One region of the Rhodoferax sp. AJA081-3 genome, then DNA from elsewhere that is predicted to be linked to it. Evidence: predicted binding sites of a transcription regulator. Region 1 holds the regulator's gene; each other region holds the start of a gene.
The links. The regulator sigma-54, encoded in region 1, starts transcription at its own class of promoters, with help from an activator protein. The targets are predictions, from matches to a motif close to TGGCANGNAANCTGCTTT.
Positions count from the first base shown of each region.

Region 2: a site for sigma-54 is predicted at 1,800-1,817, ahead of HZ993_RS24185 (CmpA/NrtA family ABC transporter substrate-binding protein). Genes of this name have one in related genera too.
Region 3: a site for sigma-54 is predicted at 2,097-2,114, ahead of glnA (type I glutamate--ammonia ligase). Genes of this name have one in related genera too.
Region 4: a site for sigma-54 is predicted at 2,447-2,464, ahead of nirB (nitrite reductase large subunit NirB). Genes of this name have one in related genera too.

Region 1 is NZ_CP059068.1:2,470,304-2,474,514, forward strand. It holds gene HZ993_RS11520 (class I SAM-dependent RNA methyltransferase) at 1-1,144, opposite strand, end outside; gene rpoN (RNA polymerase factor sigma-54) at 1,141-2,751, opposite strand; gene lptB (LPS export ABC transporter ATP-binding protein) at 2,870-3,646, opposite strand; gene lptA (lipopolysaccharide transport periplasmic protein LptA) at 3,643-4,211, opposite strand, start outside.
Region 2 is NZ_CP059068.1:5,165,204-5,169,414, forward strand. It holds gene ntrB (nitrate ABC transporter permease) at 1-316, opposite strand, end outside; gene HZ993_RS24185 (CmpA/NrtA family ABC transporter substrate-binding protein) at 380-1,624, opposite strand; gene HZ993_RS24190 (helix-turn-helix domain-containing protein) at 2,018-2,398, shown strand; gene HZ993_RS24195 (ANTAR domain-containing response regulator) at 2,480-3,127, opposite strand; gene HZ993_RS24200 (GNAT family N-acetyltransferase) at 3,158-3,919, opposite strand; gene HZ993_RS24205 (SLC13 family permease) at 4,078-4,211, shown strand, end outside.
Region 3 is NZ_CP059068.1:96,572-100,782, forward strand. It holds gene HZ993_RS00530 (sterol desaturase family protein) at 1-938, shown strand, start outside; gene HZ993_RS00535 (EI24 domain-containing protein) at 1,056-1,934, shown strand; gene glnA (type I glutamate--ammonia ligase) at 2,170-3,585, shown strand; gene HZ993_RS00545 (hypothetical protein) at 3,783-4,211, shown strand, end outside.
Region 4 is NZ_CP059068.1:5,148,439-5,152,649, forward strand. It holds gene nirB (nitrite reductase large subunit NirB) at 1-2,255, opposite strand, end outside; gene HZ993_RS24120 (type IV pili methyl-accepting chemotaxis transducer N-terminal domain-containing protein) at 2,564-3,862, shown strand; gene HZ993_RS24125 (bifunctional protein-serine/threonine kinase/phosphatase) at 3,900-4,211, shown strand, end outside.

The sequences.
Region 1 (4,211 bases):
AGTTTTTCTTCCAGTGGGTGGCGAGCTGACTGAAGAATTCACCGCCATCTTCGGTCACCGCCTCTTCGCGCGCGCCACTTTGCGCTTCGTAGTCCGGCAGCGGGGCATCGTTGCGGTCGCCGCGGTTCGGCGCGCCAGAGCGTCGGGCGCCCGCACCGCTGACACCGGCCACGGCGATACGATCTCCATACGGCGGGTTCAGCAGCAGCACGCCCGGTATGTCGGTAGGCGGCATACGTTGCAAGGCATCACCACCGCGGAATTCGATGACATCGGCCACACCGGCGCGTTCGGCATTACGCTGGGCAAAGTCCACCATGCGGTGGGCCACATCGCTGCCATAGATCAGGGCTTTCTGGCCCGGCTCGGGTTTGACCACTGCGGCGGCGGCATCGGCCTTGATCGCGTCCCACACGTGTTGCTGGAACGGTATGTATTTCTCAAACGCAAAACGGCGCAGGCTGCCCGGCGCAATATTGCAGGCGATCTGTGCAGCTTCGATGGCAATGGTGCCGCTGCCGCAGCAGGGGTCATACAGCGGCAACAGATCGTCGTCGCCATCGGCCCAGCCGCTGGCGGCAATCATGGCCGCGGCAAGGGTTTCTTTTAGTGGCGCCTCGCCCTTGTCCTCGCGCCAGCCGCGTTTGAACAGGGGTTCTCCCGAGGTGTCGATGTACAACGAACAGGTGTCGGTGGTCAGGTGGGCGTAGATGCGCACATCGGGCCACTGGGTGTTGACGTCCGGGCGCACGCCGTGGGCCTTGTCGCGGAAGCGGTCACACACGGCGTCCTTGATCTTGAGTCCGGCAAAGTTCAAAGAAGTCAAAGGACTGTGCTGCGCCGTCACCTCGACCTTGATGGACTGTTTGGGTGTGAACCAGATCTCCCACGCCACGTCACTGGCCGCACGGTACAGGTCTTGTTCGCTGCGGTATTCAGAGTAAGACAGTTGCACCAGTACCCGCTGCGCCAGACGGCTGTGCAGGTTCAGGCGCATGGCATCGCGCCACGAGGCCCGGGCCATGACACCACCGCGGCGAGTCAGCAGGTCTTCACCCATCAGGCCGGTCAGGTCGTGCACCTCGTGGGCCAACAGGTCTTCCACGCCGGCGGCGCAGGGGAGGAAAATTTGGAGTTGATTCATAGGGCCTTCCTCAGTGAAGCGGGAGCAATCTTCAGCCCCTCACGGTATTTGGCCACGGTGCGGCGGGCGCATTCAATGCCCTGCTCTTTGAGCATTTCGGAAATCTGGTTATCGCTCAAGGGCTTCTTGTCGCTCTCGGCGCTGATGAATTGCTTGATCAGCGCACGCACGGCGGTGCTGGACGCGTTGCCGCCAGACTCGGTGCCCAGGCCAGAGCCAAAGAAGTACTTCAGCTCAAAGGTGCCAAACGGCGTGGCCATGTATTTGGCGGTGGTGACGCGGCTGATGGTGGACTCGTGCAAACCCAGCTCATCCGCAATCTCACGCAGCACCAGTGGGCGCATGGCCATCTCGCCGTGGGAGAAGAAGCCCTTTTGTCGCTCCACAATGGCCGTGCTGACGCGCAGGATGGTGTCAAAGCGCTGCTGGATGTTCTTGATGAACCAGCGGGCCTCTTGCAGGCGCTGCTGCAGGCCGGCGTAACTGGCGCTGTCTTTGCCGCCACCGCGGTGGTTGCGCAGCACGTTGGCATAAATGTCGTGCACCCGCAGCTTGGGCATGACCTCGGGGTTGAGCATGACGCGGAACTGCGGGTTGATGCCATTGCGGGCCTTGCCTGCGGCCACCACCAACACGTCGGGCACCACAATATTGCGCTCCACGTCGATGAAGCGGCGCCCGGGTTTGGGCTCCAGCCGGGCGATCAGTGTGATGGCTTCGCGCGTTTGTGCATCGGTGCCACCACAGCGTTGGACCAGATTTTTGACATCGCGGCGGGCCAGCAAATCCATGGGCTGGCCGCAGATGCGCAAAGCCAGTGCCAACAGGCTGGCGTATTCGGGCTCGGGCGGGTTCAGCGCGTCGTCCAGTTGGGCGCGCAGCTGCAGGCGCAGGCATTCGCCTAGGTCGCGCGCGCCCACGCCTGCTGGCTCCAGGCTGTGCAGCAGACCCAAGGCCACCGTGAAGTGGTGCACCAGGTCTTCAACCTGTTCTTCGTCGTCACCGGCCAGGCTGCGGGCCAGGTCGGGCAAGGGGTCTTCCAAGTAGCCGTCGTCGTTCAGCGACTCGATCAGAAAGCGCAACGCGCTGGCGTCGGTCTCGCTCAGCCTGAGGCTCAGGGCCTGGCGGTGCAAAAAGGACTGCAAGGATTCCTGCGTGCGGGCCAACTCGGTGGCGTCGGTATCTTCGCCGTCGCCTAAGTTGTTGGCTTTGGCTTTGGCGTCCGTGCCCCATTCGCCATCGTCGGGCACCATCTCGGTGGTGCCGTCGCCGTCCCAGCTGGGCTCATCGTCACCGCTGCCCAGCGGCGTTGTCTCTTCGTCTTTTGTGCCGCTAGCCCCCGTGGAATCTGCATAGTCTGCTATGGAAGCAGGAGCAACCTCGGCTTCGCGCTCACCGGCGCTGACCGGTGTGTCGGCCTGGGCCAGGCCAAAGTCCTCGCGCACGGCCTCGTCCTGGGTCAGCTCCAGGAAGGGGTTCTCGTCCAGCATCTGCTCCACCTCCTGACTGAGTTCCAGCGTGGAGAGTTGCAAGAGGCGGATGGACTGCTGCAACTGGGGCGTGAGCGCCAGGTGCTGCGAAACGCGTAGAGAAAGGCCCTGCTTCATAGCAAATCAGACCGGTAGTCGGCGGGAACGGCAATTTGCTGCCGGGCCGCCCCAAGGCAAATTAGCCCCCTCGGGGGGCAGCGACCCGCGCAGCGGTGGAGCGTGGGGGCCATATCCATCACATTTTGAAATGTTCGCCGAGGTACACGCGGCGTACATCGGCGTTGGCCACGATCTCGGCGGGGGTGCCTTCGGCCAGCACCGTGCCATCACTGATGATGTAGGCGTGGTCACAAATGCCCAGGGTCTCGCGCACATTGTGGTCGGTGATCAACACCCCAATGTCACGCGACTTCAGGAAATTGATGATGCGCTGGATCTCGATCACGGCGATCGGGTCGATACCGGCAAAGGGCTCGTCCAGCAGAATAAACCGGGGCCGCGTGGCCAGCGCCCGGGCGATCTCCACCCGGCGGCGTTCGCCACCGGACAGGGCCAGGGCCGGGGATTCGCGCAGATGCTCCACCCGCAGGTCTTGCAGCAGGGCGGTCAGGCGGCGCTCGATTTCGGCACCATTCAGCGGCTTGCCAGCCTCGTCGTGCTGCAGTTCCAGCACGGCGCGCACGTTGTCTTCCACATTGAGTTTGCGGAAGATCGACGCTTCTTGTGGCAGATAACCCAGACCCAGGCGTGCGCGGCGGTGGATGGGCATGTGTTCGATGGAGTGGCCGTCGATGGTGATGTCGCCCGCACTGGCGCGCAGCAGGCCCACGATGATGTAAAACGACGTGGTCTTGCCCGCGCCATTGGGGCCCAGCAGGCCCACCACCTCGCCGGTGCGTACGGTCAGCGACACGTCTTTGACGACCTGGCGTTTGCCGTAAGACTTCTGGATATGGCTGACTTCCAGCCGCCCGACCGCGGTGTCGGGCACCGTCTCTACCGATTCACTCACTGGGGGTTACTCCCCAGGGTGGCAGAGGGGCGCAAGGTTGGGCCGGGTTGCACCGGTGTTTTGGCGGCCGGGGTGGCAGACGCCACCGCTTCCGGCTTGGGCGTCAACATGGCACGCACCCGGCCGCCCGGTGCTGGGGTCACGCCGGGGCTGGCGGCGGCCGTGCTGCTGCCGTCCACGCTGAATTTGTCGGTGAGGTTTTCATACACGATGACCGCGCCACTGATTTCATCGGCCAGCTCCGCACCGCGCAGGCGGCGCAACTGGGCCTTGCCGGTGAATTTGACGATGTCGGCGCTACCGTCGTAATCGATGCGTTCACTCTCGACCTCGATAAATTCGTCCACCGCGTCACGCTTCTGCCGGAAAAAAGCCGGTTTGTCGGGGGTGCCGGTGATGACGGCCAATTCAAAACCATCAGGGGTTTGGCGCACATCAATCTTGGCGGCACGAACGATGATGGTGCCCTTGGTCATCACAACGTTTCCTGAGAACACGCTGGTCTGCTTCACATCATCGATGCGCAAGCTGTCAGCTTCGAAAAACGTATCTTTCTTGCGGTCGG
Region 2 (4,211 bases), 2.5 Mb from region 1:
CGCTGAACAGCACCACGGCCTGCTTCCACGTCTCCCAGGGGCTGGGGATGCTGCTGGCGGTGCTGATGCTGACCAGTGCCCAGATACCGACCAGCAGGCCCAGGCCCATCAACGGTGCCAGCACGGCCATGATGCCACCCCGCCAATCGCGTGGCACGGCGGGTGAGGCCGGTGTGGCTACACCTGCCGCCGGGGCGGAAGAGTTTAAGGCTTTTGAGGCTGTAGCCCCCGTCGGTGTTGCCTGAGGCACTTCTTTTTTCATAGCAATGCTCTCGCTGGCTGCGGCTAGGGGTGAGTGGAAAACTGCGCTTACCATTTGGAATCCTTTCAGTCAGTTGAGGACAGAGCGCCGCTACGCCGCGGTCTGTCCTGCAAGTTCTCAGGCCTTGATCTTGAAACCGTCTGCGTATTTCTTGGGGTCCTTGCCGTCCCAGACCACGCCGTCCATCAGCTTGGCCGAACGCAACACGTCCTTGGGGATGGGTGCCTTGGCAGCGGTGGCGGCCTGCTTGTAGATGTCGATCTGGTTGATCTGCTTGGCCACGGCCAGGTAGTCGGGGTGGTCCTTGAGCAAGCCCCAGCGCTTGTGCTGGGTCAGGAACCACATGCCGTCCGACAGGTAGGGGAAGTTCACTGTACCTTCGTTGAAGAACTTCATGTGGTTGGGGTCGTCCCAGGTCTTGCCCATGCCGTTCTGGTAACGGCCCAAAATGCGCTGGTTGATGGCGTCCACACCGGTGTTCACATAACTCTTGTCGGCAATGGTTTCGGCCATCTTGTTTTTGTTGGACAGGCTGGCGTCGATCCACTGGCCGGCTTCGATGATGGCGGCCGTCACGGCGCGGGCCGTGTTGGGGTACTTCTTCACAAACTCGGCCGTGGTGCCCAGCACCTTTTCGGGGTGGTCTTTCCAGATGTCCTGTGTGGTCGTGGCCGTGACACCGATGCCGTCGATGATGGCGCGGTGGTTCCAGGGTTCACCCACACAGAAACCATCCATATTGCCGACCCGCATATTGGCCACCATTTGGGGTGGCGGTACGGTGATGACCTTGGCGTCTTGCATGGGGTTGATGCCATTGGCCGCCAGCCAGTAGTAAAGCCACATGGCGTGGGTGCCGGTGGGGAAGGTCTGGGCAAAGGTGTATTCCCGCTTCTCGGCAGCCATCAGCTTGGCCAGTCCGGCGCCGTCAACCGCGCCCTTGTCGGCCAGTTTTTTGGACAGGGTGATGGCCTGGCCGTTCTGGTTCAGCGTCATCATCACGGCCATGTCTTTCTTGGGGCCGCTGATGCCCAGGTGCACGCCGTAGATCAGGCCGTACAGCGAATGGGCAAAGTCCAGTTCACCATTGACCAGCTTGTCGCGCACGCCGGCCCAGCTGGCTTCCTTGCTGGGGATGATCTTGACGCCGTATTTTTTGTCCAGGCCCAGCACAGAAGCCATGACCACGCTGGCGCAGTCGGTCAGCGGGATGAAGCCAATCTTGACCTCGGTTTTCTCTGGCGCGTCGGAGCCCGCGGCGTAGACAACAGAGCGCAGTGCCGGCGAGATGCCGACGGCACCCAGGGCGGCGGACTGCAGCACTTTGCGGCGGCTGAGGTGGTTGTGCAAGAAATCAGTCATGGCGAACAGCTTTCAAAAATGTTGACATTTAGGAACGAAAAAAGGCGTCCTCACTCGGCACACAGCTTGGTTAAAAGCCGCGTACCGGTGGGGACGCCTTTGTCCGGGGGGTTGACGCGCAGTACCCGCCGTTGGGTGCTGCTTGTCTACGACCATCCTTGGTCTTGTATGGGTATACGCAATGAGCGTGCCAGCTATTTTTTCGACACCGGTGTGGGTCGGTGCAGACCAATTAGTCCTATATTGATAGCAATACAGTCATATTTCACGGGGGCTAGAGGCCAATTTCATTCAAAGGCACCGGCGCTGGGTGTGGTCAGCACCAAGCTTGTGCACTGCACCAAAACGAGCGCTGCGCTCAAGAAATGCCGGTAGTTGGTCGACAAATACTCCATGACCTCCACCATCGAAACCACCAAGGCCCACACCACCAATCGCAAGGTTCCGGTCGAGCAATGGCCCGAATCGCTGGAAATACTGCGCCACCTGGCCGCGCAGAACCGGGCGATGTCGATACGGGAGCTGGCGCATGACGTCAGCGCACCCGAAATCTCCACCCGCAACCGACTGGCGCGGCTGGAAATTTTGGGTGCGGTAGAGGCCACACGGTCTACCACCAGCCTGGGGCCCGGCAAAAACATCACCTGTGCCCACTATGTGATCACCCAGTATGGGCGGGACTGTGCGGTGTCGCGGGGCAAACCTGCGCAGGCCATGCCGGGTTTGTGTGTGAACAGTGTGTTTGCGCTGGCCCGCGCCATGAACCTAGCCTAATGTGACCCCCACGTTCCGCCGCTGCGCGGGTCACTGCCCCCCAAGGGGGCTGTTTCACCTTGGGACGGCCCGGCGGTGAAACTATCCCAATAGATCCATCGCATCCAACATGCGCTGGGATACATCCACCACCTTGAGCCCCTTGTCCATGGCGGACTTGCGCAGCTTCTCGTAAGCGGCCTGTTCACTCAGGCCTTGGCGCTGCATCAGCAGACCCTTGGCGCGGTCGATGATGCGGCGGTTCTTCAGCTCGGTATTCAGATCCTGTACTTCGGTCTTGGCGTCGGCCAACTCTGCGCGCAGGGCCTGGTCCTGCTCGAAACGGGCCATGGCCACGTCCAGAATGGGGCGTATGCGTTCGGGTTGCAGGCCCGCTACGACATAGGCCGACACACCGGCTGCCACGGCGGCGCGGGCGTTCGACGCATCGCTGTCATTGGTGAACATGACAATGGGGCGGCGTGCATCACGCGTGGCCATCACCACATGCTCCAGCGCATCCCGCGCCTCGCTTTCGGCATCCAGGATGATGATGTCGGGCTGCAGCTGGGCCAGGCGCTCGTGCAAAAAGGTGTCGGCCGGCAGCACCGCGATCAGGTTGAAGCCACTCTCCAGCAGCCCAATACGCAGGCTGCGCGAGCGTTCGGCCTGGTCCAGCGCCTGGGTGTCGCCGGGGTCGGCAATGTCCAGGTCGGGGGCAATCACAACAATGCGCAGGGCTTCTTGCATGGTGTTTGCGATGCAATATTCGCGCCAGTTTCAGGGTTTACGCCAGTAGTGGTAGCGCCATGCGGTGGCAAACCTGGCGCGGCGATACAGGGCCAGTGCGGAGTGGTTGCCTTCTTCCACCTGCAGAAAGACGCGCTCCAGGCCCTGCTGCGCCGCGGCATCGGCCAAACCCGCCAAAACCCGTGCCGCCAAACCGCGGCCCCGGCTATTGGCTGCTGTGCGCATGCCGTGGATGCTGGCCCAGCCCTGGCTGAGTGATGCGGTGCCCGCCGCCACGGCCTGCCCCGCCTCTTGCACGCTGGCATACACCAGGTGGCGGCTGCGGCTCAGCGCCTGGATGCGGTGGGCGCCGTCTACCGGGTCAAAACCCTCGCTCAGGTAGATGGCCGACCATTCGGGCGTGGGGGTGGTGCTGGTGTCGGCGGGATTCGCTTGGCAGACCGCGCGCATCTGGTGCACCGTGCCCACCTGCACCAGGGTGGGCTGGTCGGCGCGGTAGCCCAGGCGCTGCAGTTCGGCATGGATATTGGCCAGGCCCGGTACGTCTGCCACCCGAAACGCGGCCTGCAGACCGCGTGCGGCGTACAGGGCTTCGATACCGGCTATCTGCGCGGCATCCAGCGTGTGGTGGCGCAAGGGCACGGCGCTTTTGGCGCGGCCTATGGTGGAGGTGTCAAAGGGCAGCAGCCAGTGGTCGATGGCTTCAACGGCGGGCGGGGCCACTGCGTCGAGTGTGGCGCGCTCGATGTTGGCGATGTCGGTGTCGGTCAATGTGGGGTGTTGGGTTGGCATGTGTGCCATTTTGCCCGCGGCATGTGTGTGCCTGTGCCATTGCCGTTTTACCGGCTTGTTTTTTAACGCCATAGTGTTTTAATGGGTGCCAAATCGTGCTGTAGCCCCCCTAAAGCGGGCTTCGGTAGCTATAAATTGAATAGCAATTGGCGCATTCCATGTCCCCACCCGCACCTGCAGTCTCCGAACACGTGGCGCAACACATTGCACTTTTGCGCCGGGATGTTCTGTTTGCCGACCTGTCTGGCCCCCAGCTTGCGCGCCTGCTCGGTGGCCTGCACACCGTGGAGTT
Region 3 (4,211 bases), 2.4 Mb from region 1:
TTTTCAGCAGCGCGCAGCAGTGGCTGTTTGAGGCGCTGGTGCAGCCGCTGATGTTTGAGCTGGGCCTGGCCAGTGTGCTGGAAGACGGCTTTGATGCCACCGGGTGGTTGCTGGTAGGGCTATTGCAGATAGCGGTACTGGTTGCCGTAGTGGGGCCGCTGCAGCGCTGGCGACCTGTGGAGCCCATTGTGGACCGCGCCACCATCCGCACCGACATGCTCTACACCGTGATCCACCGCCTGGGCTTGTTCCGCTTGGCCCTGTTTTTCTCCACGGCGCCTTTGTTTGACGAGTTGTTGGGACGCCTGCGCGTGGCGGGCTGGGAGACCTTCCACCTGGACGCCCTGTGGCCCGGCGTGACGGACCTTCCTCTGGTCAGTTTTGTGTTGTACCTGGTGTTTCTGGATTTTTTCAACTATTGGGTGCACCGCGGCCAGCATCGGTTTGAATGGTGGTGGCGCCTGCATGCACTGCACCATTCGCAGCGGCAAATGACCATGTGGAGCGACAACCGCAACCACCTGCTGGACGATTTGCTGCGCGACACCCTGATGGTGGTGGTGGCGCAAATGGTGGGTGTGGCGCCGGGGCAGTTTGTGGCCATCAGTGCGTTTACCCAACTGAGCGAGAGTTTTCAGCACGCCAACCTGCGGCTGTGGTTTGGCCGTATCGGGGAGCGGTTGTGGGTTAGCCCACGGTTTCACCGACTGCACCATTCCGTGGGAATTGGCCATGAGTCCCAAGGCAAGAACACCCTGGGCGGAGCCAATTTTGGTGTTTTGCTGCCCTGGTGGGACATGTTGTTTGGCACGGCCAATTTTGAGTACCGGTTTGACCCCACCGGCGTGCGCGACCAGGTGGAGCAGGGCAGGGACTATGGCCGCGGCTTCTGGAGCCAGCAATGGCAAGGCCTGAAGCGCTTGGTTGGCCAAGCCTAGGTTTTTTTTGCCCCCACGCTCCGCCGCTTGCGCGGGTCGCTTCCCCCCGAGGGGGCCGTGTTTCACCTCGGGGCGGCCCAGCGGTGAAACGGCCCCCAAGGGCGTTATGCTTGGCGCATGAATCTGCTTGTTGACGCATTCTGGCGTGCGGCGCTGTACTGCTTGCGGCCCCGGGTAATCTTGTTGTCCTTGCTGCCCCTGGCGCTTGTCATCGGGGTGACGGTGGGCGCGGGTTATCTGTTTTGGGACCATGCCATGGACCAGGTCCGCTTGGTGCTGGAGTCCTCCACCTTTGTCAACCATGGCTGGGCCTGGCTCGACACCATGGGCCTGGGGCGTATCAAGACGGTGCTGGCACCGCTGATCGTCATATTTACGGTGACACCCGTCATCGTCATCCTCTGTCTGCTGGTGGTCGCCCTGTTGATGACACCGGTGCTCGTGCGCCTGGTGGCGCAGCGCCGGTTTGCCGGCCTGGAGGAGCGCAACGGGGCGTCGTTCCTGCAAAGTGTGCTGTGGTCTCTGGGCTCGGTGCTGATGGCCTTGCTGGCGCTGTTGGTCTCTATCCCCCTGTGGTTTGTGCCGCCGCTGGTGCTGGTATTGCCACCCTTGATCTGGGGCTGGCTGACCTACCGGATCATGGCGTTTGATGCCCTGGCCACCCATGCCAGCCGGGACGAAATCCACACCATCATGAAACAGTACCGCCCCCAGTTGCTGGGTATGGGTGTGTTGTCGGGTTACCTGGGCGCGGCGCCCAGTCTGGTGTGGGGGTCGGTGGCCTTCTTCCCGCCCTGGTTTGTATTCTTGGCGCCCATGGCGATCTGGATCTATACCCTGGTGTTTGCCTTTTCATCGCTGTGGTTTGCGCACTATTGCCTGGCACTTTTGCACATTCTGCGGCGCCCTGCGGGTGTGGATACACCGGCGCCCGATATGCGTGCACGCCTGCTCGACGCTGCACCAACAGCAGAAAGCCCAAAATTGGTGCAGTGATAAAAGCGCACCAAATGCGTGCCCGGTGGGTAAATCCCAATTTGGTGCATGGGGCTTGTGTGTCTTTGCCACCGGGTTTTGACTTTGCAGCCGTACGGCGGAAAAGCCGGTTTATCGGTGCAGAATAGAGTGCTTTACCAAATTGGGGTCCCCGGCAGCGGTTGGCACAAAAGCTGCATTGTGGATGGGGCAAACCTTTAATAACCGTGCGTTTTTTTTGTAACAGGAGTATTTGATGGCCAAGACCGTCGCAGACGTGATGAAGATGGTGAAAGAAAACGAAGTCAAGTTTGTTGACTTCCGTTTCACCGATACCCGTGGCAAGCAGCAGCACACCACGGTACCTGTTTCCCATTTTGACGAAGACAAGTTTTCCTCTGGCCACGCATTCGACGGCTCGTCCATCGCCGGCTGGAAAGGTATCGAAGCTTCCGACATGTTGTTGATGCCGGACCCCAATACCGCCAACATCGACCCCTTCTTTGAAGAAACCACCATCATCATGAACTGTGATGTGGTGGAGCCATCGGACGGCAAGGCCTATGACCGCGACCCCCGTTCCATTGCCAAGCGCGCAGAAGCCTACCTCAAGGCCAGCGGCATTGGCGACACAGCCTACTTCGGCCCAGAGCCAGAATTCTTCTTGTTTGACGGCGTGCGCTGGAGCACCGAGCCCAGCAACACCTTCTACGAAATCGAAGAGTACGAAGCACCGTGGAACACCGGTTCCAAGCTCGAAGGCGGCAACCGTGGCCACCGTCCCACCGTCAAGGGCGGCTACTTCCCCGTTCCTCCGGTTGACAGCACGCAAGACATGCGCGCCGAGATGTCCCTGATCCTCGAATCCCTGGGCATCCCGGTCGAAGTGTTCCACCACGAAGTGGCGGGCGCTGGCCAGAATGAAATCGGCACACGTTTCTCCACCCTGGTTGAGCGCGCTGACTGGACCATGCTGCAGAAGTATGTGATCCAGAACGTGGCCAATGCCTACGGCAAGACCGCCACCTTCATGCCCAAGCCCTACCATGGCGACAACGGCTCCGGCATGCACGTGCACCAGTCCGTGTGGAAAGACGGCAAGAACCTGTTTGCTGGCGACGGTTATGCTGGTTTGAGCGACTTTGCGCTGTATTACATCGGCGGCATCATCAAGCACGCACGTGCCCTGAACGCCATCACCAACCCCGGCACCAACAGCTACAAGCGCCTGGTTCCCCACTTCGAAGCACCGGTCAAGCTGGCGTACTCGGCCAAGAACCGTTCTGCATCGATCCGCATCCCGTTTGTTGCCAACCCCAAGGGCCGTCGCGTGGAAGCCCGCTTCCCCGATCCACTGATGAACCCCTACCTGGGCTTCTCGGCCCTGCTGATGGCAGGTTTGGACGGCGTGGAAAACAAGATCCATCCCGGCGAAGCAGCCACCAAGGACCTCTACCATCTGCCTCCCGAGGAAGATGCAAAGGTACCCACCGTGTGCCACAGCCTGGACCAGGCGCTGGAGCATCTGGACAAGGACCGCGCGTTCCTGACCAAGGGTGGTGTGTTCACCGACTCCATGATCGATGCCTACATCGAACTGAAGATGACCGAAGTCACGCGTTACCGTATGTCGGTGCACCCTGTCGAATTCGACATGTACTTCTCTCTGTAATGCCCTTGGGGCAGGCGCTGGTTGAACAACGCCTACCCCCAACCGCGAAAAAAGGACGGCACACGCCGTCCTTTTTCTTTGGAACCTGTTGTTATGAAGTGTGTCCAATGTCCAGCTAGACTGCCGGTTATTTTGTTTTTCGCGTTTTTTGACGCATACTGACTATCCAGCCCTGCACTTTGTTGCGTGGACACAGAATGAATATTCCTCTTTTACTGATTCCCTTGTTGGTTGCGGCCAGTGGCTCCACCAGCTGGGCCCAGGACCGTATCTACCGGTGTGGCAACGAATACACCAACACGGTTCCCGAGGCACAGGCCAAGCACTGCAAGCTGATTTCCGGCGGCAATGTCACGGTGGTGCAGGCCCAAAAACCCAGCGGTGGTGGTACACGTGTGGCCGCAGCGACCCAGCCCAGCCAAAGGGTGGATGCGGGAGAACAGCGCGCCAAGGACTCGGATTCACGCCTGATTCTGGAATCAGAGCTAAAACGGGCAGAGGCCCTGCATGCAGAGCTGCTCAAGGAATTCAACAACGGTGAGCCCGAAAAACTGGGTGCCGAGACCCGTAACAACCAGAAGTATCTGGACCGCGTGGCCGACCTCAAGGCCAAGATCAGCCGCAAT
Region 4 (4,211 bases), 2.5 Mb from region 1:
TCTTGGCGGTACAACTCGCAGAAGGCCCCGGTGTATTCCAGCACCTCGGCCGCAGTCTTGACCTTGACCAGAAAGTGCGCCACCTCGGTCTTGATGCCGCCGTTGCCGGCGATGTACATCTCCCAGCCGCTGTCCACACCAATCACGCCCACGTCCTTGATGCCGGACTCTGCGCAATTGCGCGGGCAGCCGCTCACGGCGAACTTGACCTTGTGTGGGGCATACATGCGCCACATGGCGCGCTCCAGGTCCTTGCCCATCTGGGTGCTGTCCTGTGTGCCCATGCGGCACCACTCGCTGCCCACACAGGTCTTGACGGTGCGCAGGGCCTTGGCATAGGCGTGGCCGGATGGCATGCCGATGTCTTTCCACACGTTTTGCAGGTCTTCTTTCTTCACGCCCAGCAAGTCGATACGCTGGCCGCCGGTGACCTTGACGGTGGGGATCTTGTACTTGTCCACCGCATCCGCAATGCGGCGCAGTTCGTCGGCCGTGGTCTCGCCGCCCCACATGCGCGGGATCACGCTGTAGGTGCCGTCTTTCTGGATGTTGGCATGGCTGCGTTCGTTGATGAAGCGGCTTTGTGGGTCATCCTTGGCATCCTTGGGCCAGGTGGAGATCAGGTAGTAGTTGATGGCCGGGCGGCAGCTGGAGCAACCATTGGGCGTCTTCCAGTCCATGAACTTGAAGGTGTCGGCAATGGTGAGTATTTTGTTGGTGCGGATGGCATCCCGCACGGCCTGGTGGCCGTGGTCGGTGCAGCTGCACATGGCCTTGGTCTTGGGTGTGGCCGAGTAGTCGCCACCGGCGGTGAACATGATGATCTGTTCCACCAGGCCGGTGCAGGAGCCGCAGGAGGCGCTGGCCTTGGTGTGTTTCTTGACCTCATCCAGCGTGAAGAGACCTTTTTCGCGGATGGCCTTGCAGATCGTGCCCTTGTTGACACCGTTGCAGCCGCAGACCTCGGCATCGTCGGGCATGGTGGCGGCCTTGCTGTGGCCTTCGTGACCGGCATCGCCAATATTGCTCTCGCCAAACATCAGCTTGTCACGGATGTCACTGATGGAGCGGCCATCGCGCAGCAGTTTGAAGTACCAGCTGCCGTCCACGGTGTCGCCATACAGGCAGGCGCCGACCAGTTTGTCGTTCTTGATGACCAGTTTCTTGTAGACGCCGCCATAGGGGTCGCTCATCACCAGTTCTTCGGTGCCTTCTCCGCCGGCGAAGTCACCCGCGCTGAACAAATCGATACCGGTGACCTTGAGTTTGGTCGATGTCAACGAGCCCTGGTAGCGGCCAATGCCGTACTGCGCCAGGTGGTTGGCGGCCACCTTGGCCTGCTCAAACAGCGGGGCCACCAGACCGTAGGCGATGCCGCGGTGGGCCGCGCATTCACCCACGCTGTAGATGCGTGCATCGGTTGTGGTTTGCATGGTGTCGTTGACAACGATGCCCTTGTTGCAGTGCAGGCGCATGGATTCGGCCAGCGCGGTATTGGGGCGTATGCCGACCGCCATGACGACCAGGTCGGCAGCGGCTTCGGTGCCATCCTTGAACTTGATCGCAGTGACGCGGCCACCTTTGCCGTCGTTCTCGCCACCGACCAGCTCCTGGGTTTGTGCGCCGATCAGGAACTTCAGGCCCCGGTCTTCCAGCGACTTTTGCAGCATCTTGCCGGCTACGGTGTCCAGCTGGCGCTCCATGAGTGTGGGCATCACGTGCACCACGGTCACGTTCATGCCGCGCAGCATCAGGCCGTTGGCCGCTTCCAGGCCCAAGAGGCCGCCGCCGATGACAACGGCGTTCTTGTATTGCGTGGCCGCTTCGATCATGGCGTTGGTGTCGGCAATGTCGCGGTAGGCGATCACACCCTTCAGGTCCTTGCCGGGCACGGGCAGGATAAAAGCGTTAGAGCCGGTGCACATCAGCAGGCGGTCGTATTCGGTGCTGATTTTTTCGCCGGCGGCATTGGTGGCGTGCACGATGCGTTTGACGCGGTCCACTTCGGTCACGGTCCAGCCGGCATGCAGGGTGATGTGGTTGTCGGTGTACCACTCCCAGGAGTTCAGCACGATTTCTTCAATCGTCTGCTCGCCGGCCAACACGGGCGAGAGCAGGATGCGGTTGTAGTTGGGGTGGGGCTCGGCGCCAAAAACGGTGATGTCGTACAGATCGGGTGCAATCTTCAGCAACTCTTCCAGCGTGCGAACGCCCGCCATGCCATTGCCTATCATTACCAACTTGGATTTTTTCATTGCGGCCACTCCTGGTATCGAAAACCATCAGCACGTGGATGCTCCACCTGCCAAACAAAAAGAGAAAAGGGAATAGTTCAAACATGGCCACGTGGCCGGTACACCAAATACTCACGTGCATACGTCGTTGTATGCAGAACCCGCAGTGCAATCGCTAAGGTCAGGGGCGCGCCGTTACGCCCGCTACCCTTTATGCAAGAGCTGTGCCATATGATGGTGTTAACCCTGACTTTGGTCCCCAAAACCCGTGGCGCTGGTGTGTGTCTTGCATGCCGGTCACCCGTTTCCCCTCTGAGAACCGTGTTTTTATGACGACTGCCCTGGTCCATGTGAATGGTTTAAAAACGGCCCACCCCCTGGCGGCTGATCTGGCCGCCGCCGGTATCGAAGTGCTGGCCACGGTGCAAGACCGCGCCAAGTTGTTGCAGGAAGTGGTGCGCCATGCACCAGATGTGCTCATTTGTGATGCGCCCGCGCCCGACGAGACCCTGTTCAAGGCCACCGCCGCCATTGCTGACATGGCGCCTTGCGCCGTTATTGTGTTCACCGCGGATACGAATGTCGACCATATGGACCGCGCCCTGGCCTCCGGCATCCACGGTTACGAAGTCAATGGGTATGGCGCAGCGCGCCTGCGCGCCCTGGTGCACCTGGCCCAGGCCCGCTTTCGCCAGACCCAGGCGCAAGCCCAGGCCCTGGCCGACATCTCCACCCGTTTTGAAGAACGCAAGTTGGTGGAGCGGGCCAAGGGCATATTGATGCAGACCCAGCAGCTGTCGGACGACGACGCCTTCCACATCCTGCGCACCGCCTCCATGCACACCAACCAACGGCTGGGCCAGGTGTCGCAGCACATCGTGCAATCCGCCCGTTTTGCGGAAGATGTGAACCGCTGCGGCCAGCTGCGCATGTTGTCGCAGCGCCTGGTCACGCTGCAGGTGCTGCAAGGTGTGGTGGGCGCAGGGCCTTTTGCGCAGCAGCTGGCAGAGTCGGTGCAGCGCATCGATGCGAACCTGGCCTATCTGGGCAAAAGCCTGTCACAGGCCACCTATGGCGACCTGCTGGGCCAGGTGCAGCAGACGTGGGCTGACCTGCAGCCCGTGCTGCGGGCGAGCCCAGGCTCGGAGGCTACGGTGGCGGCCTATGCCCGGCTGGATGAACTGGCCGAGCACCTCTTGCAAGGTGCTGAGCGCCTGACCGGCCAGCTAGAAAGCGCCAGCCCCGCGCCCCCACTGCGCGTGCTGAACCTGGCCGGGCGCCAGCGCATGCTGTCGCAACGCTTTGCCAAATACGCCGTACTGGCTCTGCTGGGTGATGCGCCATTGCAGACGCGCAGCGCCACCGGCATGGCCGAGTCGCGCGCCGCGTTTGAAGCCGCGTTGACCTACCTCAACAGCCTGCCGCTGAGCACGCCCGACATCCATACCGCGCTGGAGTCGGCTGGTGTTGGCTGGTTGACGCTGCTGGCAGCTACCAAGGCGGCACCAGGGGCAGGGGAGGCCGCGCAGTTGAACGGTTTAGCCGGGGCCAGTGAGAGTTTGCTGGCCGTTCTGGAGCAGCTGTCCGCCCACTACGAACACAGTATGCAGATGTTGACCGGCGCATAAATGGTGCACAGGCACTGTTATTGCTTACATTTGGTGCATGGCATTTGAACTCGACATAGGCTTCGCCTCCAGCGCGGGCACCAAAGACAGCAACGAAGACTTTTGCGGCGCCCTGATGCCCGAGCCGGGGCTGGAGGGCATGGGTGTCATCGCGGCCGTGGCCGATGGCGTCAGCCGCGGGGGCATGGGCAAAGAGGCAGCGCAAACCACCGTGGTCAGCCTGCTGCGCGATTACTTTGGCACCCCTGAGACCTGGGACGCCACCGTGGCACTGGACCGCATCATCAGCAGCCAGAACGCCTGGTTGTGCGGCATCAACCGCCGCCGCCAGCCCGCAGTGGGCATGACC